Plantactinospora soyae: one gene and its partner. The protein of the gene in region 2 interacts with the protein of the main gene of each other region in a pairwise test. Links are inferred from orthologs where the notes say so. Each region holds a gene or a part of one and is shown on either strand. Other genes may lie near its edges.

Region 1 (7,182 bases), 5.2 Mb from region 2 along the record:
CCGCGCAGCCCCGCCCAGGACAGGAACGCCTGTTGCCGGGCCGGGACCCGGAACCCGAGAGCGCAGAACACCACCGACAGCGGCCGGGCCAGGAAGAGCAGCGCCAGCCCGGCGACCACCGCCGGCAACAGGGCGTCCACCAGTCGACCCGGCACGCTGAGCAGGCCGAGCAGCACGAACAGGCCGATCTGGGCGAGCCAGGCCAACCCGTCGGCGAACCCGAGAATCGCCTGCCGGTGCGGCAACCGGGAGTTGCCCAGCACCACCCCGGCCACGTAGACGGCGATGAATCCGGACGCGTGCAGCACGGTGGCGGCGCCGTACGCGAGCACGGTGAGCCCGACCGCGGCGATCGGATAGAGCCCGGACGACGGCAGGGCGGCCCGGCGCAACGTCCAGCGCCCGAGCATTCCCACACCGAAGCCGAGCACCGTGCCGAGGCTCAGTTCGTAACCGAGCACCAGTACCTCGTACCACCAGGGGTGCGCGCCGAGCCCGGAGGTGGAGAGGAGGACGACCAGCAGCACCGCCGGGGCGTCGTTCATCCCGGACTCGGCCTCCAGCGTCGCCACCAGCCGGGGTGGCAGCCGGAGCCAGCGCAGGGTGGCGAAGACCGCCGCCGCGTCGGTGGAGGAGAGCACCGCGCCGTAGAGCAGGGCGAGCCGCCAGTCCAGCCCGAGCAGGAAGTGGACCACCACGCCGACCACCGCGATGCTGACCACCACACCGACCGTGGCCAGCGTGGCGGCGATCCCGAGTACCGGCCGCACGGCGGTCCACCGCGAGGTCAGTCCCCCCTCGGCGATGATCACGATCAGCGCGCAGAAGCCGAGGGCGCGGGTCAGTTCGGCATCGTCGAACCGGATCCCTAACCCGGATTCACCGATGGCCACCCCGAGCGCGAGATAGACCAGCAGGCTGGGTAGTCCGAGCCGGGTCGACAGCCGGACGGCCCCGACGGCGACGAGCAGCACCGCGGCGCCGATCAGCAGCGCCATATCGAGCCGGTCGGTCACGGCAACCGCGCTCGGCACAGACCCGGGCCAGGGTCGGCGGATCGCCGGCCCCCAGCAGTCACTGCGCGGATCCGTCCCGCAGCTGGCGCAACCGCGCGTCGATCGCCGAGGTGAGGCCGTCGACCTGGAAGAGCTTGTCGCGGCTCGCCGCGCCGGTGCGGAGGCTGACCGCAGCCGGACGCAGCCCGAGCGTCTCGGCGAGCGCCCGCCGGGCGGCCTCGGTGGCCCGACCGTCGACCGCCGGCTGATGCACCGCGATCACCAACGCCGGGCCGTACGGGCCGTCGAACCGGCCGCCCACCCGAGCCCTGGACGAGCCGGGCTTGACCCGGACCGCAACGGTGACCGTCTCGGATCCGGCCATCGACCGGACCCGCCCACCGCCGTCCGACACCCCTGCCGCCGTCAGCCGCGACGGGCGTCGGCGAGCAGGAAGCTGTCCGGCTCGCAGCGCCCACACGGGCTGAATCCCAGCTCCACCGCCTCGCCCACCGGCACCGGCTCGCTCTCCCGGCTGTGCAGATGCGGGCAGTCGGCCAGGTGGTAGCGGGGTCGTCCGTCGACCACGTACACGTCGTCGACCAGCCCGGCCACCAGCGCCGCGTCGGCCTCGGAGACCACCTGTGCCGCCGGCTCGTCCGCCGGAACGGCGTCGTCGCCGGGCTCGCCCCGGCTCACCGGCCCGGAACCGGGCATCTCCGACGCGTTGGCCGGTTGCCGCCAGCCGGCGTCGTCGATGTCCGCGTCCGCGTCGGCCGGTTGCCGCCAGCCGGCGTCGTCGATGTCCGGGTCCATGCCGGACCGGTTGGCCTGGCCGGGTACCGCAACGTCGCGCGGATCGGTCAGCACCGGGCCCGCCACGTCGAACGGATCCGCCCCGCCGTCCCGACCAGCCCCGGCCAGCCGGGGATCGGTCGGTGCCATCCGGGTGCTGGTCGGTGGCCGGCGGCGGCTCGGTGCCGGCTCGCCCTCGCCGCCGTCGTCCAGCTCCACCCCGTCGTCGACGAACCGCTCGTCGTCGGCGGCGAAGCCGGTCCCGCCCCGGGCGCCGGCGGCCTGCCGGGCACCCACCACCAGCGCGACGGCGGCCAGCAGGCTGACCGCGATCGAGCCGATCAGCAGCCCGCTAGACCCACTCGCCAGACCGAGCACGAGCAGCATGACGGCGACGAGGATGAGCAGCAGACTGCCGACTATCACGGCTCACCCCCGACGCATCGTTTCCAGTTGTCGTTCCGTGTCGACCCGGTGGATCAGCGGCCGGTCTCGAGCGCACCGGACCGGCTTCCCCCGCCGTACGAGTTCGCCAGGCCCGCGGTCGCCAGCCCGGGGGTGCTGCCGCTGGACCGATTGCCGTCGGTCCGCGTCATCTCCACCTCCAGGCCCTGACCACGCCCGTCGAGATCCCGCAACTGGCTCTCCAGGTATGCCTTGAGCCGGGTCCGGTACTCGCGCTCGAACTGCTTGAGCTCCTCGATGTGCTTCTGCAGCGCGGTCCGCTTGGCGTCCAGGCCGCCCATCGCCTCCTGGTGCCGCTGGCGGGCGTCCCGCTCCAGCGCGTCGGCCTTGGCCCGCGCCTCGCGGGTGACCTCTTCGGCCTTGGTCCGCGCGTCGGAGAGCAGCTTGTCGGCCTCACGCCGGGCGTCGGAGACGTGGTCGTCAGCCGTACGCTGCGCCATCATCAGCACCCGGAGAGCCTGCTGCTCGCCGTCGCCGCCCACCGCCGGACCCCCCTGGGCCCGTACCTGCTCCAGCTCGGCCTGCATCGCGCGGGCGGCCTGCTCGGCCTGAGCCTTGTCCCGCTGCACCCGGTCGAGCTGGGCCTTCACATCGCCCAGCTCGGCGGCCAGGCGCGGATCGGCGCTCGGGCCGGCTGGCGCGCCGCCACGACCGCCGCGCTCCACCTGGGCGCGCAGCTCGTTGTTCTCTTCAATCAGACGGGCGAGCTCGCGCTCGACCTCGTCCAGAAACGCGTCGACTTCCTCCTCGTCATACCCCCGCTTGCCGATCGGCGGCTTCTTGAAGGCGACGTTGTGGACGTCGGCCGGGGTCAGCGGCATCGAAACTCCTCGGGTCAGTTGCGGCCGCGTGGCACGCCGGTCACCAGGTTGTTCAACTGACGATCAACGGCCTTAACACGAACTCCATCAGCACGAACAGGATAACCAGGAGCACAAGGGAGGCCAGGTCGATGCTCACGGTACCAATTCGCAATGGAGGGATCACACGCCTCAACGCCTTGAGAGGGGGATCAGTGACGCTCCACACCGACTCCATTCCGGCGGCCGCCCCTCGGCTGGGCTGCCAGCGGCGGCCGTACTGAAGGACGGCACTTAGGACAAAACGGCCCAAAAGCACCAGAAGGAAGACGTAGAGGATCAGGTAGAGGACCTGAAACAGGATGGACAGAAACACGGCAGGCGAGATCCCTCGTTCGGGCTAACTCAGGCTGAAAAACCCACCCTCAGCGATCTTGGCCTTGTCCTCAGCGGTGACCTGGACGTTGGCCGGTGAGAGTAGGAACACCCGATTGGTCACGCGCTCGATCGTACCGCGCAGCCCGAACGCCAAACCGGCGGCGAAATCCACCAATCGGCGGGCATCGGCCTCATCCATCTCGGTGAGGTTGATGATCACAGGTACACCATCGCGGAAGTGCTCCCCGATAGTGCGGCCCTCGCGGTAGGTGGTCACGTGCAGCGTGGTGATCTGGTAGCGCTGTTCTGGCTCCGCCGGCACCGCGCGCTCACGCAGCTGCGGCTGCGGTGCCAACGCGAGATTGTCCCGGGTCTGGTACGTCAACGCGCCCGACGGCTCCGCGTTGCCCGGCCGGCTGATCGACCGCACGCTCGACCGCTCCGTGCGCTCGTTCCGCTCCGGCCGATCGCCGTCCGACCGGTCGTGGTCGGTCGTCCGGGCGGCCGACCGTTCCGAGAGCCGGGTCCGTTCGCCGGCCCGGGACCGGGGCGGCGGCGGATCGTCCTGCTCCTCGTCCTCGTCAGCGAACTCGTCGGCGTACCGGCGCTGCCGGTAACGCGACTCGCGGTAGCCACTCTTCTCGTAGCCACCGTCGTCGTAGGCTCGCTCGTCGTCCTCCTCGACCAGTCCGAGCCAGACCCCCGCCTTGCGCAGTGCACCCATCCCGCGCCCCTCCGTCCGCCGTGCGACACACACCCCCCGTGCCGTGCCACTGTCACGCGCGTGAACACTGCCAGTGCCCACCGGCCTGAGACTTCAACCCCTGGCACGACCGCAAGCGGTCTCACCCCGACCCCCGCCAGCGGGGATGTCGTCTCAAACAACACTGATGTAGTTTGGTGTCCGGTTGTCAGGCTACCGCAGCGTGCTACGCATTCCGAGCAACGCGCTACCGATCCGCACATGTGTCGCGCCGTGGGCGATCGCCGGCTCCAGGTCACCGCTCATCCCGGCCGAGACGACCACCGCACCCGGATACCCGGCCCGCAGCCCGGCCGCGATCTCGGCCAGCCCGGCGAACGCCCGCTCCGGATCCCAGTCCAGCGGCGCCACCGCCATCACTCCGGCCAGCCGTAACGTCTCCCGCCCGGCGATCTCGGCGGCCACCGCGTCGATCTCCCGGTCCGGATCGTCCCCGCCCCGCAGCGCGCCGCCCCGGTCGACGGCACCGTCCAGGTTGACCTGGACCAACACCTCCAGCGGCCGGTCACGGTGCCGCTGCGCCGCGTCGGCGAGGGCGCCGGCCAGCCGTACGCTGTCGACCGAGTGGACCAGGTCGGCGTACCGCACCACCGAACGGGCCTTGTTGCGCTGCAACTGCCCGACGAAGTGCCACCGTACCCGGGCACCGGCCGACGCCACCTCGGCCGCCTTGGGCGCGGCGTCCTGGTCGCGGTTCTCCCCCACGTCCAGCACACCCAGCTCGGCCAGCAGGCGAACGTCGCTGGCCGGATACGTCTTGGTCACCGCGACCATGGTGACCTCGGCCGGATCCCGGTCGGCAGCGGCGCAGGCCGCGTCGATCCGGGACCGCACCCGGGCCAGGTTGACCGCGAGCTGCGCCCGGCGCTCGTCCAGCGCCGGGGAAGGGGCTTGGCTCATCTGCGGAGTTCAGGAACCGTTCTTGAGAAAGTCGGGCACGTCCACGTCGTCGAAGAGCACCCGACGCGGCGCCTGGCTCGGTGCCGACACCGGAGGTGGCGAAACCGGGACCGTGCTGTGCGGCGTCGTCGGCGTGCTCGCCTTGCGGGGCGGATCGGCCGGCTTGTACGCCGGAGTTCCGCCGTCGAAGCCGGCCGCGATCACAGTCACCCGGACCTCGTCGCCGAGCGCGTCGTCGATCACCGCACCGAAGATGATGTTCGCGTCCGGGTGGGCGGCGTCGGTGACCAGTTGTGCCGCGTCGTTGATCTCGAACAGGCCAAGGTCGGAGCCGCCGGCGATGGAGAGCAGCACTCCCCGGGCACCGTCCATGCTCTGCTCCAGCAGCGGGCTGGAGATGGCCGCCTCGGCCGCCTCCACCGCCCGGTTGTCCCCTCGGGCACTGCCGATGCCCATCAGCGCGCTGCCGGCGCCGCTCATCACGCTCTTCACGTCCGCGAAGTCCAGGTTGATCAGACCCGGCGTGGTGATCAGGTCGGTGATCCCCTGCACACCGGAGAGCAGCACCTGGTCGGCCTGCCGGAACGCGTCCATCATGCTGATGCCACGGTCGCCGAGGGCGAGCAGCCGGTCGTTCGGGATCACGATCAGGGTGTCGCACTGGTTGCGCAGCTCGTCGATGCCGGCCTCGGCCTGGACCTGGCGACGCTTCCCCTCGAAGGAGAACGGCCGGGTCACCACGCCGATGGTCAGCGCGCCGAGCTTGCGGGCGATGTTCGCCACCACCGGAGCGCCACCGGTACCCGTACCGCCGCCCTCACCGCAGGTGACGAAGACCATGTCGGCGCCCTTGAGCACCTCCTCGATCTCGTCGCGGTGGTCCTCGGCGGCGTTCTTGCCCACGTCGGGGTTGGCGCCGGCGCCCAGCCCCCGGGTCAGCTCCCGACCCACGTCGAGCTTGACGTCGGCGTCACTCATCAACAGCGCCTGCGCATCGGTGTTGATCGCGATGAACTCGACGCCCTTGAGTCCGACCTCGATCATCCGGTTCACGGCGTTGACTCCACCGCCGCCGATGCCGACGACCTTGATGACCGCCAGGTAGTTGTGCGGAGGTGTCATCGGGGTCCTTTCCTTCGATCTCGGCGGAGTGCCCACCCGCCCGGCGATCCGGCCGGGTCAAGGCCGACAACCATTCGGTACGAGGAGGCGAAGGGTAACCCTCACCCTCTACTAGAGGCTTACAGTTATGTCAACTATTTGATCCTCTCGGGGCAACGTATGCGGACGCGAGGCAGGAGCCAAGGACCCGCCCGGCGTGTCGGCGCGCCCACCGACAAACGTCTCGGGCGACCACCCCGGCCGAAGCGCCGAAACGGATCAGCGGATGGTCACCACGTCCGGGGTCCGGACATCGATGGTGTTGCCCTTCCTGGCCAGCAACGACGTCGCCACCTGAGACTTCGTGTCGCTGCGCGAGGCGTCACCCCAGAGCACCGTACGGCCGCCGCGCAGCTTCACGGTGATCCTGGCCGGTCCCTCCACCACCACCTCGGTGAGCCGTTCTCGCAGCTCCGGGCTCAACGCGGCGAGCACCGTCAGCGCCCCTGTCGTCGCCAGGTCGTCGGGACCGGGCGTACCGAGCCGGGCCAGCGGCAGCCCCGCCGGATGGTCGGAGCGGGTCTGGAACACCACTCCGGAACCGTCGATCACCACGAACCGGCGGTTCTGCGGCACCACCGCCACCGGGGTCCGCTCGACGAGTTCGACCAGGATGGTCCGGGGCCACTGTCGGGAAACCGTCACCCGGGCCACCGGGGGCAGCTCGGCCACCCGGTCCTCCACGGCGGCCAGGTCGATCCGGGCCAGCGGAACGCCGTCCGACAGCCGGGCCGCCTCGCGTACCTGCTCCGGGGTGACCAGGGCCGCACCGACGATCCGGAGCGTACGGAAGCCGAGCGCCGAGGTGCCGTACACGATCCCGGTGCCGACCAGGGCGACCACCAGCGCCCCGGCGAGCACCGTCCACGGCATCGCGGCGCGCATCCGCCGCTGCCGGGCCCGGGCCGTGAACCGGCGCACCGAC
Region 2 (16,570 bases):
CGATCGCGCCGTACCCGCCGAGTCCTGGCAGGTACTCCGCGAGCGGATGGCCGGGCGCGGTGGTGCGGAGCAGGTACTGCACCGCGGCGAAGAAGAGGATCGGCCGACGTTGTCCCGGGCCCGCCGCCAGCAACGGGGCCGCCAACTCCGGACGGTCGGCGACCACCTCGGACAGGAACTCGTAGCGGGGGGAGTGACCGTGGAACTCGTGCCGGGCGAAGTGCTGGAACAACCGGGCCAGCCGAGCCTGCTCGACGGTGTTCATGGCGGGAAGTATGGATCTGACGCCGGGACCGGCGCTGCGACGACGATCACCACCGACCATGGGAGTCGACCGCCGCCGGGTGACCGGTCACCCCTTCACCACGCTCGTCAAAACCGGAATATCCGCTGGCAAGCCGGCATCTGGGTCAGGCAACTGGCGAGCAACCACGCAGGTCACATAGCGTGCCTGGCCGTGGACCAAGAACGCAGCTTCCCGGAAGAGCAGGTGCCCGGCTGGCGGGCCGGTGATCGCGCTTATCCCGACCAGCAGTGGCGTGGCGTTGCTGAGGACCGCTATTCCGGCGCCGATCCTCTCGCCCCGACGCAGCCCGGTGGTCCGGTCCCGAACGCACGGTACGGCCAGCCCTCCGATGCCGGCCCCGAGCGGTACGGCCAACCCTCCGACGCCGCCGCCGAGCGGTACGGCGCCTCGGCCGGCGCCTCGCTGGAGGTGCCGCTGCCGGGCTTCGGCCTCGCCGGGTCCGGAGCCGAGCCCGGCTATCCGTCGGCTGACTGGTCCCGGGACGCCACCGAGCGGGGCCGGGGTTCGGCCACCGGCCCCGACGGCGGGTCACCGGGCCACGCCGGGCCCGGGGCACCCCTGCACGGCGGAGGTCCCGACCCGGCCGGCGGTGTGTACCGGATCCCCGCCGGTGGTGGCGTCGACGGCGGCTCGGGCCCGCCGTACGGCGGCCACGGAACCGGCCGGCACGGTACGCAGCCCGCCGACCCTGGCCGGCATGGTGCGCCGCCCGCCGACCTGGGCCAGTCGCCGCCGTCCGCGCCGGATGCCGGCGGGTCACCGGTGGGGGCGGATCCTGGGCGCTCACCGTTGTCCGGCTATCCGATCGTGCAGCCCGGGCGGGGCGCCGAGCAGCCCGGACCGCTGGACCAGCCCACCAACCTGGTGCCGCAGGTCGAGGCGCGGCCGGGCGGGGGTGGTCCGCTGGCCGGTGGCGACGCCGCCGGTTTCCACACCGAGGCGATCGACCGGGCGGCGCTGCGCCGTCCCGTCGCGCCGGCCTCGCCGGGCCACGGCGAGCCGGGCGGTGTCGGTCTGGCCGGTGCCGAGGGGGTCTACCGGAGCCGTCGTCCGGGGCTGGCCGCGATCCTGGCGCTCCTCACGCTGGTCTTCGAGGTACCGGCCGTCCGGGTACTGCTCGACGGGGCGGTCGGCAGTCCGGTTTCGCCCTCCGCGGTACTCGCTGGGGTCTTTCTCGTACTCGGGTTGCCGATCTTCGCCGCTGGGCTCTATGGGCTGATCACCAATGCGGCGACCCTCGGCGACCCGGCCCGTGCCTGGCTCCGGCCGCCGACCGGGTACCTCACGATCGGGCTGGTGCTCTTCGTCGCGGCGGCGCTCGCCACGGGCTGACCCGGCCCGGCAGGGGCCGACCACGGCCCCGGCCCAGGGGGGCTTGACCACGGCCCGGCAGAGGCTGACCACAACCCGTCCCAGGGGGCTTGACCACAACCCGGTCCAGGGCTGACCACGGGCCGGATGAGGGCCGGGGACGGGCGGGCGTGGACCCGACCGGGCAGACCGCCGGTAGCGTCGGAACGAGTGCCCTGACCAGCGCCGGGGCCCCGGAGGGGGTTTGTGTGCTGGTGGACGGGGCGGGGGCGTACACTTGGCCATTGGCGACCGCCTCGTGCGGTCGACCTCGCGCGCCCTCTCCGCGGTCTGCCCGTGGAGCGACGGCCCCCTGGTCCCGATCTTGATCGGGTCCGTCATGGCCGGCGATCCGGCGCCAGGACGCCAGGCCGCCGGCCAGGCGTGGACAACCAGGGACAGAAGGAGCACCTCACCATGGCCGTAGTGACCATGCGCCAACTGCTGGAGAGCGGTGTCCACTTCGGGCACCAGACCCGGCGTTGGAACCCGAAGATGAAGCGCTTCATCTTCACCGAGCGCAACGGTATCTACATCATCGACCTCCGCCAGACCCTCGAGTACATCGAGAAGGCGTACGAGTTCGTCCGCGGGACCGTGGCCGAGGGCGGCAGCATCCTCTTCGTGGGTACCAAGAAGCAGGCTCAGGAAGCCATCGCCGAGCAGGCGACCCGGGTCGGCCAGCCGTACGTCAACCACCGCTGGCTCGGCGGCATGCTGACCAACTTCCAGACCGTCTACAAGCGGCTCCAGCGGATGAAGGAGCTGGAGGCGCTCGGCGATCTGTCCGGCACCGCGCAGGGTTACACCAAGAAGGAGACCCTGCAGCTGTCCCGCGAGAAGATCAAGCTGACCCGTACCCTCGGTGGGCTGCGGGACATGCAGAAGGTTCCGGCCGCGATCTGGGTGGTCGACACCAAGAAGGAGCACATCGCCGTCGACGAGGCCCGCAAGCTGGGCATCCCGGTGATCGCCGTGCTCGACACCAACTGCGACCCGGACGAGGTCGACTTCCCGATCCCGGGTAACGACGACGCGATCCGCTCCGCCGAGCTGCTGACCAGGGTCATCGCGGCGGCCGTCGGCGACGGCCTGATCGCCCGCTCGGGCAAGCGTCGGGGCACCGACGAGAAGCCCGAGCCGGGTGTCGTCGGCGCCGACGAGCCGCTCGCCGAGTGGGAGCGCGAGCTGATCGAGGACACCGAGAAGAAGGCCGATGGCGACGCGGAGCCGAAGGCCGCCGAGCCGGCGAGTGCCGAGCCGGCGACCGCCGCCGCCGAGCCGAAGACTGCCGAGCCGAAGGCCGCCGAGCCGGCGACCGCCGCCGCTGAGTGATTTCGCCGTCGGGTTCCGCCGGTTGATCGTCTGACCGGCGGAACCCGACCTGGTACGAGGCACGGTGGCCCCGAATCGGGGTAACCGCAGAAGACCACCGAATCAGCCGCGTTACACACCGAAGAGAGAGTCATGTCCAACTTCACCGCCGCGGACGTCAAGAAGCTCCGGGACCTCACCGGCGCCGGCATGATGGACTGCAAGAAGGCCCTCACCGAGGCCGAGGGCGACTTCGACAAGGCTGTCGAGTTCCTGCGCGTCAAGGGCGTCAAGGACGTCGGCAAGCGGGCCGGCCGTACCGCCGCCAACGGTCTGGTGGCGCACTCCGGCAAGGCGCTGCTCGAACTCAACTGCGAGACCGACTTCGTCGCCAAGAACGCTGACTTCATCGCGTTCGCGCAGCTTCTCGTCGAGCACGGCGGGCAGTCCGGCGCGGCCGACGCCGAGGGTCTGCTCGGCACCACCCTGGCCGACGGCCGTACGGTCGCCGACGCGGTCCAGGAGCAGTCCGCCAAGATCGGCGAGAAGCTGGTGCTCAACCGCTTCGTCGCACTCGACGGGCCGGTCGCGGTCTACCTGCACCGCAAGGCGCAGGACCTGCCCCCGCAGGTCGGCGTGATGGTGGAGTACACCGGCAAGTCCGACGAGGCCGGTGACGCCGACGCGCGCGGCGTCGCGATGCAGATCGCCGCCATGCGTCCCAAGTACGTCAACCGCGATGAGGTGCCGGCCGAGACCGTGGCCTCGGAGCGGCGCATCGCCGAGCAGACCGCTCGCGAGGAGGGCAAGCCCGAGGCGGCCATGTCCAAGATCGTCGAGGGTCGGGTCAACGCCTTCTTCAAGGACTACGTCCTGCTCGAGCAGGCATCGGTCGCCGACAACAAGAAGTCGGTGAAGCAGGTGCTCGCCGAGGCGGGTATCGAGGTAACCCGGTTCGTCCGGTTCGAGGTCGGCCAGGCCTGAGCCGCCTGACGTACGGGCCGGGTCGTCGCGACCCGGCCGTACGGCGCAGACGGGGTGACACGGAGAGGAGGCCGCTGGTGTACGTGACAGGCACCGCGGCCTCCTTGTCACGTAGGGTCAGCAGCGGCAGGTTGGGTGAATGGACGCCGGCGTGCCGGCGCGGGAGAGGCGGGTCGGATGACGCAGGTTGTGAGTGACCGGACCTCGGCGGCGGACGATCCGACGGCGCCGCCACCCGGGCGGGCCCGCCGGGTGGTGCTGAAGCTGTCCGGCGAGGTCTTCGGCGGTGGCGCGATCGGCGTCGATCCGGACGTGGTGCAGGCCATCGCGCGGCAGATCGCAACCGTGGTACGCCGGGGCGTACAGGTCTCGGTGGTGGTCGGGGGCGGCAACTTCTTCCGGGGCGCTGAACTCCAGAAGCGCGGCATGGACCGGGCCCGGGCCGATTACATGGGCATGCTCGGCACGGTGATGAACTGCCTGGCACTCCAGGACTTCCTGGAGAAGGAGGGCATCGAGACGCGGGTGCAGAGCGCGATCACGATGGCGCAGGTCGCCGAGCCCTACATTCCGCTGCGGGCGATCCGCCACCTGGAAAAGGGTCGCGTGGTCATTTTCGGCGCGGGCGCCGGGATGCCCTACTTCTCGACCGACACCGTCGCCGCCCAGCGCGCGCTGGAGATCCGGGCCGACGTGGTGCTGATGAGCAAGAACGGGGTCGACGGCGTCTACACGGCGGATCCGCGTACCGACCCGAACGCCAGCAAGCTCGACAAGATCACCTTCACCGAGGTGCTCCGGCGCGGACTGCGCGTAGCGGATGCCGCCGCGTTCAGCCTCTGCGAGGAGAACGGGCTGCCGATGCTGGTCTTCGGTGCCGAGGGCGACGACACCATCATCCGGGCTGTCGGCGGCGAGCGCATCGGAACGTTGATCACGGCGTGAGCCGCGCTTGGGCCCGGGCCGGCCAGACCGGGCAGGGTATTAACGACGGAGCAGCATCCAGCAGAAGGAGGCGAAGGAGCAGGTGATCGACGACACCCTCCTCGAGGCCGAGGAGAAGATGGAGCGCGCGGTCGAGCACGCCAAGGAGGAGTTTGGCGCCATCCGCACCGGGCGCGCCTCTCCGGCGATGTTCTCCAAGATCATCATCGACTACTACGGTAGTCCCACCCCCCTGACCCAGATGGCCTCCGTCGGCATCCCCGAGCCTCGGATGGCGATCATCAAGCCGTACGACAACTCGCAGTTGCAGGCGATGGAGAAGGCGATCCGCGACTCCGACCTCGGCGTGAACCCCAACAACGAGGGCAACCAGCTACGTATCGTGCTGCCGCAGATGACCGAGGAGCGGCGCCGGGACATGATCAAGGTGGCCCGGCACAAGGCCGAGGAAGCCAAGGTGGCGATCCGGAACATCCGCCGCCGGGGCAAGGAAGAGCTCGACCGGATCGTCAAGGACGGCGAAGCGGGTGAGGACGAGGGTCGGCGCGCCGAGAAGGAGCTGGACGACCTCACTCACCGGTACGTGACGCACGTCGACGAGTTGGTGAAACACAAGGAAACCGAGTTGCTCGAGGTCTGATGTCCCACGTCGACCCCTATCGCGGCGGCGCGGAGCCGCGTGGCCGGCAGCAACGGCCCGAGCATCCGCGTGGCCTGGATAGGTCCCGTGGTCCGGAGCGCCAGGACGGCCCGGCGGGCCGCCAGTGGCCAGCCGGCGACGACGACGCCTGGGTTCGGGCGCGGCACGGGGGTGCCGCGCCCGACACCTATGCGGCGCCGACCGACAGCTTCCCGGTCCTACCCGACACGTCCGCGGGCCCGACTGGCCAGCACCCCGCCCCACCCGACATTCCGGTGGATCCCGACGGCGGCTATCCGGCCACCGGATTCCCGCCGGGAAAGGCTCCGGGACTCCGGTCCGGAACACTGCCAGGACACCGGAACGGCCACCGCGACCAGGCCGTCGGGGACCCGGGCTCGCAGTGGCGTGGCGCCGAGCCGGGTGGGCCCGCGACCGAGTACCCCGCCGCCGGGCGGCCCGGCTATCCGGAGGGCGGCGATTCGCCGTACCCGGACGGGGACGACCGGCGTGGTGCCGACGCCAGCGCGGAGGCACCGACCAACCCGGTAGGTTGGCCCTTCGTGGACCCGGATCCGGCCCCGGAACCGTCCTCGGCGCCGCGGCGCGGTCCGGGCCGCCGCCGGGCGACCCGCTCCGGCCAGCCGGCCGCTTCCGGTCGGGCCGGCCGGAACCTCCCGGCCGCGATCGGCGTCGGGCTCGGGCTCGGCGCCGCGATCGTCGTTCCGCTCTTCCTGTTCCGCCCCGCCTTCCTGGTCGTGGTGGCGATCGCGGTCAGTATCGGCATCTGGGAGATGACCCAGGCGGTACGGCCCAGCGGGGTCCACCCGCCACTCGTGCCGCTGATCGCGGGCGGCCTGCTGATGGTCGGGCTGGCCTGGTGGGCCGGGCCGGACGCGCTCAGCCTCGGATTGCTGGTGACGGTGCTGGCGACGCTGGTCTGGCGGCTCGGTGACGGGCCGGCCGGCTACCAGCGGGACATGACGGCGGCCACCCTCATCGCGGTCTACGTGCCGTTCCTCGGCGGGTTCGCGGCGCTGCTCGCCGCCGCGCCGGACGACGGCGAACTGCGGGTACTGGTCACCCTGGCCGCGGTCGTGCTCTCCGACACCGGTGGGTACGCCGCCGGTGTGGCGTTCGGCAAGCATCCGATGGCGCCCTCGGTCAGTCCGAAGAAGTCCTGGGAGGGTTTTGCCGGTTCGGTGGCGGCGGCGGCGATCGGCAGCGCCGTACTGCTGGGCGTCCTGCTCGACGTCGAGCCGTGGTGGGGGGCGATCTTCGGGGTGGCGGTCTCGGTGGCGGCCGTGCTCGGAGACCTCGGCGAATCGATGATCAAGCGGGATCTCGGGGTCAAGGACATGAGCAACCTGCTCCCGGGACACGGTGGACTGATGGACCGACTCGACTCGGTCCTCTTCGCCGTGCCCACCGGGTACCTTCTCCTGGCGATCTTCGCCCCGACCGGTTGAGAGTCGACGTGAGCCTTCACACCAGGGGTATCCGGCACCGCCCGCCGGTTCGGCACCCTCGGCCAGGTGCGTTGTCGCGCGGACGTGGGAGACTGGACAGGCCATGACGAGCCTGCCCATGATCCAGATTTCCCCGGACGCCCCGATCGGGTCCGCACCGTCGCGCCGGGCGGCGATGCCGCCCCGGCACCTTGCCGACCTCGACCTACCCGGACGACAGGCGGTCGTCGCCGAGCTGGGTGAGCCCGCCTTCCGTGCCAAGCAGATCTCCACCCACTACTTCGGCCGCCTGGTGCGGGATCCGGAGCGGATGACGGACCTGCCCACCGCCAGCCGGGACCGGATCACCGACGCGCTGCTGCCGAACCTGCTCACCCCGGTCCGCGAGGTGGCCTGCGACGACGGCGCGACCCGCAAGGCGCTGTGGCGGTTGCACGACGGCTCGCTGGTCGAGAGCGTGCTGATGGGTTACCCGGACCGGGTCACCGTCTGCATCTCCAGCCAGGCCGGCTGCGGGATGGGCTGCCCGTTCTGCGCGACCGGTCAGGCCGGCCTGACCCGCAACCTCTCCACCGCCGAGATCGTCGACCAGGCCGTCCACCTCGCCGGCGTGGCCGCCTCCGGGGCGGTCGTCGGATCCCCGCCGAGGTTGTCGCACGTTGTCTTCATGGGCATGGGCGAGCCGCTGGCCAACTACTCGCGGGTCGTGGCGGCGGTCCGCCGGCTCTGCGCGCCGGCACCGGAGGGGCTCGGTCTCTCCCAGCGTCACGTCACCGTCTCCACGGTCGGCCTGGTTCCCGCGATGCGCAGGCTGGCCGAGGAGGGACTGTCGGTGACTCTTGCGCTGTCGCTGCATGCGCCCGATGATGAGCTGCGCGACGAACTGGTGCCGGTCAACCAGAGGTGGAAGGTTGCCGAGGTGCTGGACGCCGCGTGGCACTACGCGGAGCGTACGGGGCGTCGCGTATCCATCGAATACGCGATGATCAGAGATGTGAACGACCAGCCGTGGCGTGCCGACCTACTCGGTCGGTTGCTGGCTGGTCGGCTGACCCACGTGAACTTGATCCCGCTCAACCCCACCCCGGGTAGCCGCTGGGACGCGAGTCCGAAGCCGGTGGAGCGGGAGTTCGTCCGGCGTCTGCGCGCGGCCGGCGTCTCGACGACCGTCCGGGACACCCGCGGGCGTGACATCGACGGTGCGTGTGGCCAGCTGGCCGCCGCGGCGGTGACACCGTGAGCGGCCGGGTCATCAGACTTAGTGGTGCCGCTTGCGGCGTCGACCCGCGTGGCGGGGCGGCGTGAGCGAGCGAAGCGAGCGAGCGAACCAGGAGACATAGTGGCGAGTCAGGGTCAGCGTTTCCGGCGCAAGGCGCTCCGGCGGGGCTACAAGGTCGATGAGGTGGACACGTTCCTGGACCGTGTCGAGGCCACGCTCGCCGGTGAGTCGCTGGGCGCGCCCGTCGCCTCCCAGGAGGTGCACGACGTCGTCTTCCGGGTGCGCTTCGGAGGGTACGACGAGTGGCAGGTCGACCTGCACCTCGACCGGGTGGAGCGGCAGATCGCCGAGCTGGAGGAGCGCGGCGGTGCCGTCGGCAACCGCGGCGGGGATTCGGGGATGGGCGACCGCGGGACGCAGCCGGGCCGCCTCGGTCCGCCGGACCGGATGGGTCCGCCCGACCGAATGGGGCCGCCCGACCGAATGGGTCCGCCGGACCGGATGGGGCCACCGGACCGGATGGGTCCGCCCGACCGGATGGGCCCGCCGATGCGCGACGACCGGGGACTGCCCCCGGGTGGGCAGCCGCCACCGTTGCGTCCCATGCCGGCGCAGGCCGGGCCGCCGAACGATCCGTACGGGCAGTTCGACGAGCCCACCGGGACCTTCGGCGGCGGCTTCGACCCGCAGCGGGGTGGGTTCGACCCGCAGCGGGGTGGCATGGAGCCGCAGCGGGGTGGCATGGAGCCGCAGCGCGGCGGGTTCGACCCGCAGCGGGGCGGTTTCGAGCCCCAGCGGGGTGGCTTCGAGCCGCAGCGCGGCGGGTTCGACCCGCAGCGGGGTGGCGGGGATCCCCAGCGCGGCGAGTTCGAGCCGCAGCGGGGTGGGTTCGACCCGCAGCGCGGCGGTCCGGATCCGCAGCGGGGTGGCTTCGAGCCGCAGCGAGGTGGTTTCGAGCCCCAGCGGGGTGGCTTCGACCCGCAGCGCGGAGGTCCGGATCCGCAGCGGGGTGGCTTTGACCCGCAGCGGGGCGGTCCCGAGGGCCCGCGCGGAGGCTTCGAGCCGCAGCGCGGCCCGGGTGCTCCGGTTCCGCCCCGTACCCCGGGCGGGCCGCCGGGGGGGTTCGGGCCGAACGAGCGGTTTGACGGATTCGATCCCAACCGCCACGGCAAGGCGGACATGACCGCCGAGATCCGGATGCCGGACCGCGAGTTGCGCGGGCCGGGCCGGGGTGTCGGTGAGCCGCCGCCGATGGCACCGCCGATGGGTGGCCCGGGGCTCGGTGGCCCGCCGCCGATGGGAGCTCCGGGGCCGTCGGGGCCGGGTGGTGAGCTGGCGCGGATCGACCAGATCCGTCGTACCTTCCAGGTGCGCCGGTTCGGTAGCGGGTACGACCCCGATCAGGTCGACCGGTTGTTCGAGGGGATCCTCGGCGGCATGGCCGGGCGAGGACCGATGCCGGTCAACCCCGTCGATCTCGACACCATGCGGTTCGGGCTGGTGCCGGGCGGCTACTTCGAGGCCGAGGTCGACGCCGCACTCAAGGAAGTCAAGGACCTGCTGCTCGGACAGTGACCATGCCACCGCCGGCGAGGACGCTCTCCTCGCCGCGCGGGGGCGGGTGGCGCCGACTGGGTGCTTCGGGCAGCCGACTCGGCAGGCCTGACGGCCGACTCAGCGGACGGGCCGCCCTCCCGGGGTCGGCCCGACGTGCCGTCGATCGTCAGGCCGGCCGGAAATCAGGAACGCAGGCCGTTGCGGCGCAGGATCGTGTCGCCGATGACGGCTACCACCAGGAACGCGGCGATCCCACCGAGCCAGATCTTCTCGATGCCGCTGACCTCGTTGTTGTTGAACATCAGCAACACCAGCACGGCCGCGGAGAGGATCGCGCCGATCCGACCCGCCCTGCGGTGTCCCGGCTTGCGTTGGTCGGGTGACGTCACCGGCTCGCTTCCAGCCACTTTCCGGTCCTTTCCTCACGATCGGATGCCGGTAAGTCTGGCACGTGCCGTACCGGCCGCGCCGGAGGGCCCGGCGTCCCGGCGCTGTCCGGCGCTGTGGAACGGCCGGACCGGGAGGCGGCCGGGCGGCCCAACCCGGCGTCGCGGGTCGGCCAGCTCGGGGCCTCCGGTAGCGTTTGGGGGTACGCCTTGATTCCGGGGCCAGGGATGAGATTGCCTACGTCTAGGGGGACTGTGCGGTGCGACTGACCGGTACGGGACACGCGAGCATGCGGATCGACACCGGTGCGGGCAGCATCCTGTGCGACCCATGGGTCAACCCGGCCTATTTCGCCTCATGGTTCCCGTTCCCGGACAATTCACAGCTCGACTGGGAGACGCTCGGGCAGGTCGACTACCTGTACGTCTCGCACCTGCACCGGGACCACTTCGACGCCGAGCACCTCAAGCGGTTCATCTCGAAGAAGGCCACCGTCCTGCTTCCGGAATACCCCACCTCCGAACTCGAGGACGAGCTGCGGGAACTCGGGTTCACCAGCTTCCTGCGTACCAAGACCAACGAGGTCATGGAACTCGACGGCGGCCTGAAGGTGATGGTCCAGGCGCTGACCAGCCCGACCGACGGGCCGATCGGTGACTCGTCGCTGTGGGTGGAGTACGACGGCGTACGGCTGCTGAACCAGAACGACGCCCGCCCGAGCGATCTCGACATCTTCGCCGAACTGGGCCACGTGCACGCGCACCTGCTCCAGTTCTCCGGCGCGATCTGGTACCCGATGGTCTACGAGCTGCCCACGGCGGCCAAGACCGCGTTCGGCAAGCAGAAGCGCGACCGGCAGATGGACCGGACGATCCGCTACATCGACGACCTCAAGGCGTCCTGGGTCTTCCCGATCGCCGGCCCGCCGTGCTTCCTCGACGACGAGCTGTGGCAGTTCAACGACATCCACGGCGACGAGGGAAACATCTTCCCCGACCAGCAGGTCTTCCAGGACCACTACACCGAGCTGGGCTACGACAACAGCGTGATCCTGCTGCCCGGCACCGTCTCCGAGGTCGGTGTTGACACCTGCGAGACCAGCCAACCGGTGCCGGACGTGCGGGAGTTCTTCGTCCGCAAGGAGGAGCACCTGCGCGAGTACCAGGCCCGGTCCCGGCCGGTGATCGAGGCGGCGAAGGCATCCTGGCGGCATCCGGAGATCGACGTGCTGGCCGGGATGAAGCGTCGGATCGAGCCGCTGCTGGACGAGTCGATCTACCTCGCCAAGGGGGTGGGCGGCCCGGTCCGGTTCGACCTGGTCGGCTACGACGGCGAGTCGGTCGAGTCCATCCTGGTGGACTTCCCGGGCAAGGAGGTCCGGCCGGCCGCGGACGAGAAGGTGCGCTACCGGTTCCGTACCGAGCGGGCGCTGGTCGAGCATCTGCTGCACATCGACGAGGTCGACTGGGTCAACTCGCTCTTCCTCTCCTGCCGGTTCTCCGCCGCCCGGATCGGCCAGTACAACGAGTTCGTCTACTCCTTCTTCAAGTGCCTCTCCGAGGAGCGCCTCCAGTACGCCGAGGGCTGGTACGACGAACACGAGCGGGCCGTCGACGCCGAGGACATCACCCTGGGCGACTGGGTGGTGCAGCGGCGCTGCCCGCACCTGAAGGCGGACCTGACCCGGTTCGGCATCGTCGAGGGCAACCAGCTCACCTGCCAGCTGCACGGCTGGCGGTTCGACCTGGAGAGCGGCCGCTGCCTGACCAGTGTCGGGCACAAGGTCCGGGCCCACCGGGCCGGCGAGCCCGCCCCGGTGACCGTCGACGCCGAGTCGGCCGGCTGAGCCGCCGACCGTGCACAGGCGTTAAGAAGGGGCCCTTCTACAACGGAAAGCGATAAGAAGGGGCCCTTCCTTTCACCGGCCGGGGCCGACCTGGCCGAGGTCGGTGAGGATCCGCCGGGCGGCGTTGTGTCCGGCGGCGCCGATCACACTGCCGCCGGGGTGGCAGCCCGCACCACCGGCGTAGAGGCCGTCGAGCCCGGTCGCGTACGGCATCCGGTCGGTGAACGAGACGGTGTTGTCGACGTGGTGGATGTGCCCACCGGTGATGCCGAAGTGCGCCTCGATGCCCGGTGGGGTCAACGGAACCGCGTCGGCGACCAGTTCCGTGGTGCCGGGGGCGTACCGGTCGCAGATCGCGAGCAGTCGTTCCACGTACCCGGGCAGGAGCTCGTCCCAGGACGCGCCGGTCGGTGCGTACGGCACGGACTGGACGAAGAGCGCGGAGGAGTGGTGGCCCGCCTCGTCCCGCAGCGACGGGTCGACTGTGGTGTGCAGGTACCACTCGATCGTCGGCTCGTCCGGTAGCCGGCCGGCCTGGACGTCCGCCCACATCCGGCGCAGCGCCGCCATCGGCGGTTCGTCGCCGGTCGCACCGGGCAGCAGCGAGGTGGAGCCCGGCAGCAGGTGGATGGTGGCGCCGAACGGGCTCGGCGCGTCGGCGGGCAGGCAGGTGAACCGGGGCAGCCCGGAGAGGGCGAGGTTGACCTTCAGGGTGGTGCCGGTGCGACGGACCGCCGTCATCCGCTCGGTCAGCGACGCCGGCAGGGCGCCGTCCGGCACCAGCTCCATCAGCCGGTACGGGTCACCGGCGCCGAGCACCACCTCGGCGTCGACCGTCCGCCCGTCGTCGAGTACGACGCCACTGGCCGCTCCGCCGTCGACGGTGATCGCGGACACCGGCGTACCGCTGAGGATCGTGGCGCCCGCGGCTCGGGCGGCGTCGGCGAAGGTGCTGGTGACGGTGCCCATACCACCGGCGACGATCATCCAGGTGCCGCCCGAGCCGGGCAGCCGGCACATGTTGTGGGCCAGGAAGTTGTGGCCGGTTCCGGGGTCGTCCGGACCGGCGTTCAGTCCGGAGAGGCCGTCGGTGACGGCGTACATCGAGACCAGCAGTTCGGAGCGGAAGTCGAACCGGGCCAGGTAGTCGGCGACCGAGCCGCGGACCAGATCGACGAAGGGCTCGCGGAGGGCGCGCCGGATGTAGCGGTCGGCGGTCTCCTCCACCGGCAGCGGTTCGGCCAGCCAGGCCGGTCCGAGGTCCTCCCGGAGCGCGGCGAGTTCGGCCTGCATAGCGTCGTCGGCCGTCACGTCGGCCCGGGAGAAGAACCGTTCCATCTGCTCCCGGGTGCCCTCCCGGTCGGCCCCGAACAGCAGGTACGGCGAGCCGACACCACCCGGGGTGGGCAGGAAGTAGTGCGGATCGCGGCGCAGCACCGGGATCTGGACGTCGAGCAGCTCGATCAGCTCCGGCGGCATCAGGCCGAGCAGGTACGAGCCGGTGGAGTGGCGCAGGGCCGGCACCTTCGGAAACGGGTTCTCGGTGCGGGCCGCCCCGCCGATCGTGTCGGCGGCCTCCAGCACCACCACGTCGAGGCCGGCCCGGGCCAGCAGGATGGCGGAAACCAGGCCGTTGTGGCCGGCGCCGACGATCACGACGTCGGCGCGGGCGGGTAGCTCGGCGGTCATGCTCGGGAAGCCTAGTTCGGATGCCCCGGGTCGGTGCCGGGTTGGCCGGCCTTGGTTCCGGCGGTGCGTGGTGGGGCGGCGTCGGGTCCGGGAGAGAGCTGGCGCAGGAAGCCCGCCAGCTCCGCCTCGAAGAGTGCCTCCGGATCGGACACCGCCCAGCGGAGCTGGGGTAGACCTCCATCGAGATCAGTCCGTACAGCATCGTCCAGCCGGACAGCATCATCCGGGCCACCTCGACCGGCAGTTCGGGGTGCCGGTCCCGCATCGGCACCAGCGACTCGGCCAGTCGGTGGTCGACCGGGGCCGGTGGCGACACCGCCGGCGGAAAGTCGCTGGTGTGCGGGGCGGGTGATGGCTAGCATCCCGCCGCGTGACGATCTACGAGACCGAACGACTGGTGGTCCGGAACTGGACGCTGGAGCCCGCCGATCTCGCGCGGGTGTACGACACCTACTCCCGTTCCGAGGTCGTCCGTCACCTGGGTGCGGCACAGTTCCCGCTCCGTACGCCCGCCGACGCCGAGGAGTTGGTACGTCGCTGGCACGCCCGCAACATCCGGTTCGGCGTGGAGACGTACGGCCTCTGGGCGGTGCAGCGTCGGGAGGACGGGCTGGTGGTCGGCACCGTGATGCTCAAGCCGTTGCCCGGAGTCGACGAGTCGACGCTGACCGCCGACATCGAGGTCGGCTGGCACCTGCATCCCGACTCGTGGGGGCACGGGTACGCCACCGAGGCGGCGCGCGGAGCCGTCGAGCGGGGCTTCGCGGCCGGGGTCGAGGAGATCTACGCCGTCGTGTCACCCGGGAACGAGGCGTCGATGTCGGTCGCCCGTCGGCTCGGCATGGCGTCGATCGGCCGGCGGGCCGACTGGTACGGCGGCCAGGAGTTGGAAGCCTTCCGGCTGCGCCGCCCCTGACCGGCAGCCCGTACGGCTGGCCCACCCCTGACCGCCCGTCGGTACGGCTGTACCGGCCTCTGACCGCCCGGATTGCCGGCCGGGCGCCCCGCCGGCCGGCCTGCCAGCGGACGCTCAGAGTTGTTCAGGGAGAATGTCCGGGTGAGTTCTCCGCGTGAGATCGTGTTGCTCGGTTCCACCGGGTCGATCGGCACCCAGGCGATCGACATAGTGCGCCGTAATCCGGACCGGTTCCGGGTGGTCGCGCTCGGCGCCGGCGGCGGTAACGTGGGCCAACTCGCCGCCCAGGCGCTCGAACTCGGGGTCGAGGTGGTCGGGGTCGCGAAGGCCTCCGCCGCGCAGGACCTGCAACTGGCCTTCTATGCGGAGGCGGCGAAGCGGGACTACCCAGCTGGCGGCTTCCGGATTCCCAAGATCGTGGCGGGTCCGTCCGCCATGACCGAACTCGCCGAGTGGCCGTGCGACATCGTGCTGAACGGCGTCGTCGGCTCGCTCGGCCTGGCGCCCACCCTGGCGGCGCTGCGCGCCGGCCGTACCCTCGCATTGGCGAACAAGGAGTCGCTGGTGGCCGGTGGTCCGGTGGTCCGGGCCGCGATCCGCCGCCCGGGGCAGATCGTGCCGGTCGACTCCGAGCACTCGGCGCTGGCCCAGTGCCTGCGCGGGGGCAGCCGGGCCGAGGTGCGCCGACTGATCCTCACCGCCAGCGGAGGGCCGTTCCGGGGCCGCCGCCGCGACGAGTTGACCGGCGTCACCCCCGAGCAGGCGCTCGCGCACCCCACCTGGAACATGGGACCGGTGGTCACGATCAACTGTGCGAACCTGGTGAACAAGGCGCTGGAAGTGATCGAGACCCACGAGTTGTTCGACGTCCCGTACGACGACATCGAGGTGACGGTGCATCCCCAGTCGGTGATCCACTCGATGGTGGAGTTCGTCGACGGCTCGACCCTGGCCCAGGCCAGCCCGCCGGACATGCGGCTGCCGATCGCGCTCGCCCTCGGCTGGCCGGACCGGGTGCCCGAGGCCGCGTCCGCCGTCGACTGGACCACCGCGCACAGCTGGCAGTTCGATCCGCTGGACGAGGCGGCCTTCCCCGCCGTACGGCTGGCCAAGCAGGCCGGCACGGTCGGGCGGTGCCGTCCGGCGATATACAACGCCGCCAACGAGGAGTGCGTCGCCGCGTTCCTCGCCGGCCGGCTGCCGTTCCTCGGCATCGTCGACACGCTCGAACGCGTGCTGGAGGCGGCCCCGGATTTTGCCGAACCGGGTAACGTCGAGGAGGTGCTCGCCGCCGAATCCTGGGCGCGGGCACACGCCCAGGAGATCATCGCGAAGGCGGTCGAGGGAGCTTGATGCTGTATCTACTCGGGGTGGTGGCGTTCGCCCTCGCAATCCTCATCTCGGTGAGCCTGCACGAGGCCGGGCACATGCTCACGGCCAAGCGGTTCGGGATGAAGGTGACCCGGTACTTCGTCGGGTTCGGTCCCACCGTCTGGTCGTTCCGGCGGGGCGAGACCGAGTACGGACTCAAGGCGATCCCGCTGGGCGGTTTCTGCAAGATCGTCGGGATGACCCCGCAGGACGACGACGTCGACCCGGCCGACGAGCCCCGGGCGATGTGGCGGTTCCCGCTCTGGAAGCGGACCGTGGTGATGTCCGCCGGCTCGGTGGCGCACTTCCTGCTCGCCATCGTCACGCTCTGGCTCGCCGCGATCTTCATGGGCCTGCCCAACCCGGACTACCCGACCAACCAGGCGGAGGTCCGCAACGAGCCGGCGCGGATCGAACTGGCGTCCTGCGTCGTTCGGGAGAACCCGCCGAGCCGGGCCTGCCAGGCAGGTGACCCGGCCAGCCCGGCCGCCCAGGCGAACCTGCGCGACGGCGACGTGATCACCTCGATCGGCACCACGTCGGTGGCGAACTGGGGGCAGATGCTCGACGCCGTCC

Evidence for each region.
Region 1: the proteins of rlmN (region 2) and ftsZ interact in binary tests that used the Escherichia coli proteins (3 or more experiments, as listed by UniProt). The link is inferred for Plantactinospora soyae from one-to-one orthologs.

What each region holds. Positions count from the first base shown.
Region 1 is NZ_JADBEB010000001.1:9,080,603-9,087,784, forward strand. The notes cover bases 4,163-7,111. They hold ftsZ (cell division protein FtsZ), read right to left. Parts: upstream 6,219-7,111; coding sequence 5,106-6,218; downstream 4,163-5,105. Other genes in these bases: H4W31_RS39615 (YggS family pyridoxal phosphate-dependent enzyme), read right to left, coding at 4,350-5,096; H4W31_RS39625 (cell division protein FtsQ/DivIB), read right to left, coding at 6,477-7,111. Outside these bases: H4W31_RS39585 (potassium/proton antiporter), read right to left, coding at 1-1,016; H4W31_RS39590 (DUF167 domain-containing protein), read right to left, coding at 1,075-1,380; H4W31_RS39595 (hypothetical protein), read right to left, coding at 1,422-2,216; H4W31_RS39600 (DivIVA domain-containing protein), read right to left, coding at 2,270-3,076; H4W31_RS39605 (YggT family protein), read right to left, coding at 3,129-3,425; H4W31_RS39610 (cell division protein SepF), read right to left, coding at 3,456-4,157; more of H4W31_RS39625, read right to left, coding at 7,112-7,178. UniProt on the Escherichia coli protein: Essential cell division protein that forms a contractile ring structure (Z ring) at the future cell division site. The regulation of the ring assembly controls the timing and the location of cell division.
Region 2 is NZ_JADBEB010000001.1:3,898,480-3,915,049, forward strand. Bases 6,234-9,180 are described here. They hold rlmN (23S rRNA (adenine(2503)-C(2))-methyltransferase RlmN), read left to right. Parts: upstream 6,234-7,112; coding sequence 7,113-8,249; downstream 8,250-9,180. Other genes in these bases: H4W31_RS17455 (phosphatidate cytidylyltransferase), read left to right, coding at 6,234-7,009; H4W31_RS17465 (DivIVA domain-containing protein), read left to right, coding at 8,349-9,180. Also shown: H4W31_RS17425 (DUF2332 domain-containing protein), read right to left, coding at 1-265; H4W31_RS17430 (hypothetical protein), read left to right, coding at 458-1,639; rpsB (30S ribosomal protein S2), read left to right, coding at 2,075-2,992; tsf (translation elongation factor Ts), read left to right, coding at 3,125-3,955; pyrH (UMP kinase), read left to right, coding at 4,133-4,900; frr (ribosome recycling factor), read left to right, coding at 4,983-5,540; more of H4W31_RS17455, read left to right, coding at 5,540-6,233; more of H4W31_RS17465, read left to right, coding at 9,181-9,803; H4W31_RS17470 (hypothetical protein), read right to left, coding at 9,968-10,192; H4W31_RS17475 (Rieske 2Fe-2S domain-containing protein), read left to right, coding at 10,432-12,018; H4W31_RS17480 (phytoene desaturase family protein), read right to left, coding at 12,091-13,707; H4W31_RS17485 (hypothetical protein), read right to left, coding at 13,719-13,859; H4W31_RS17490 (GNAT family N-acetyltransferase), read left to right, coding at 14,078-14,623; dxr (1-deoxy-D-xylulose-5-phosphate reductoisomerase), read left to right, coding at 14,765-15,976; H4W31_RS17500 (M50 family metallopeptidase), read left to right, coding at 15,976-16,570.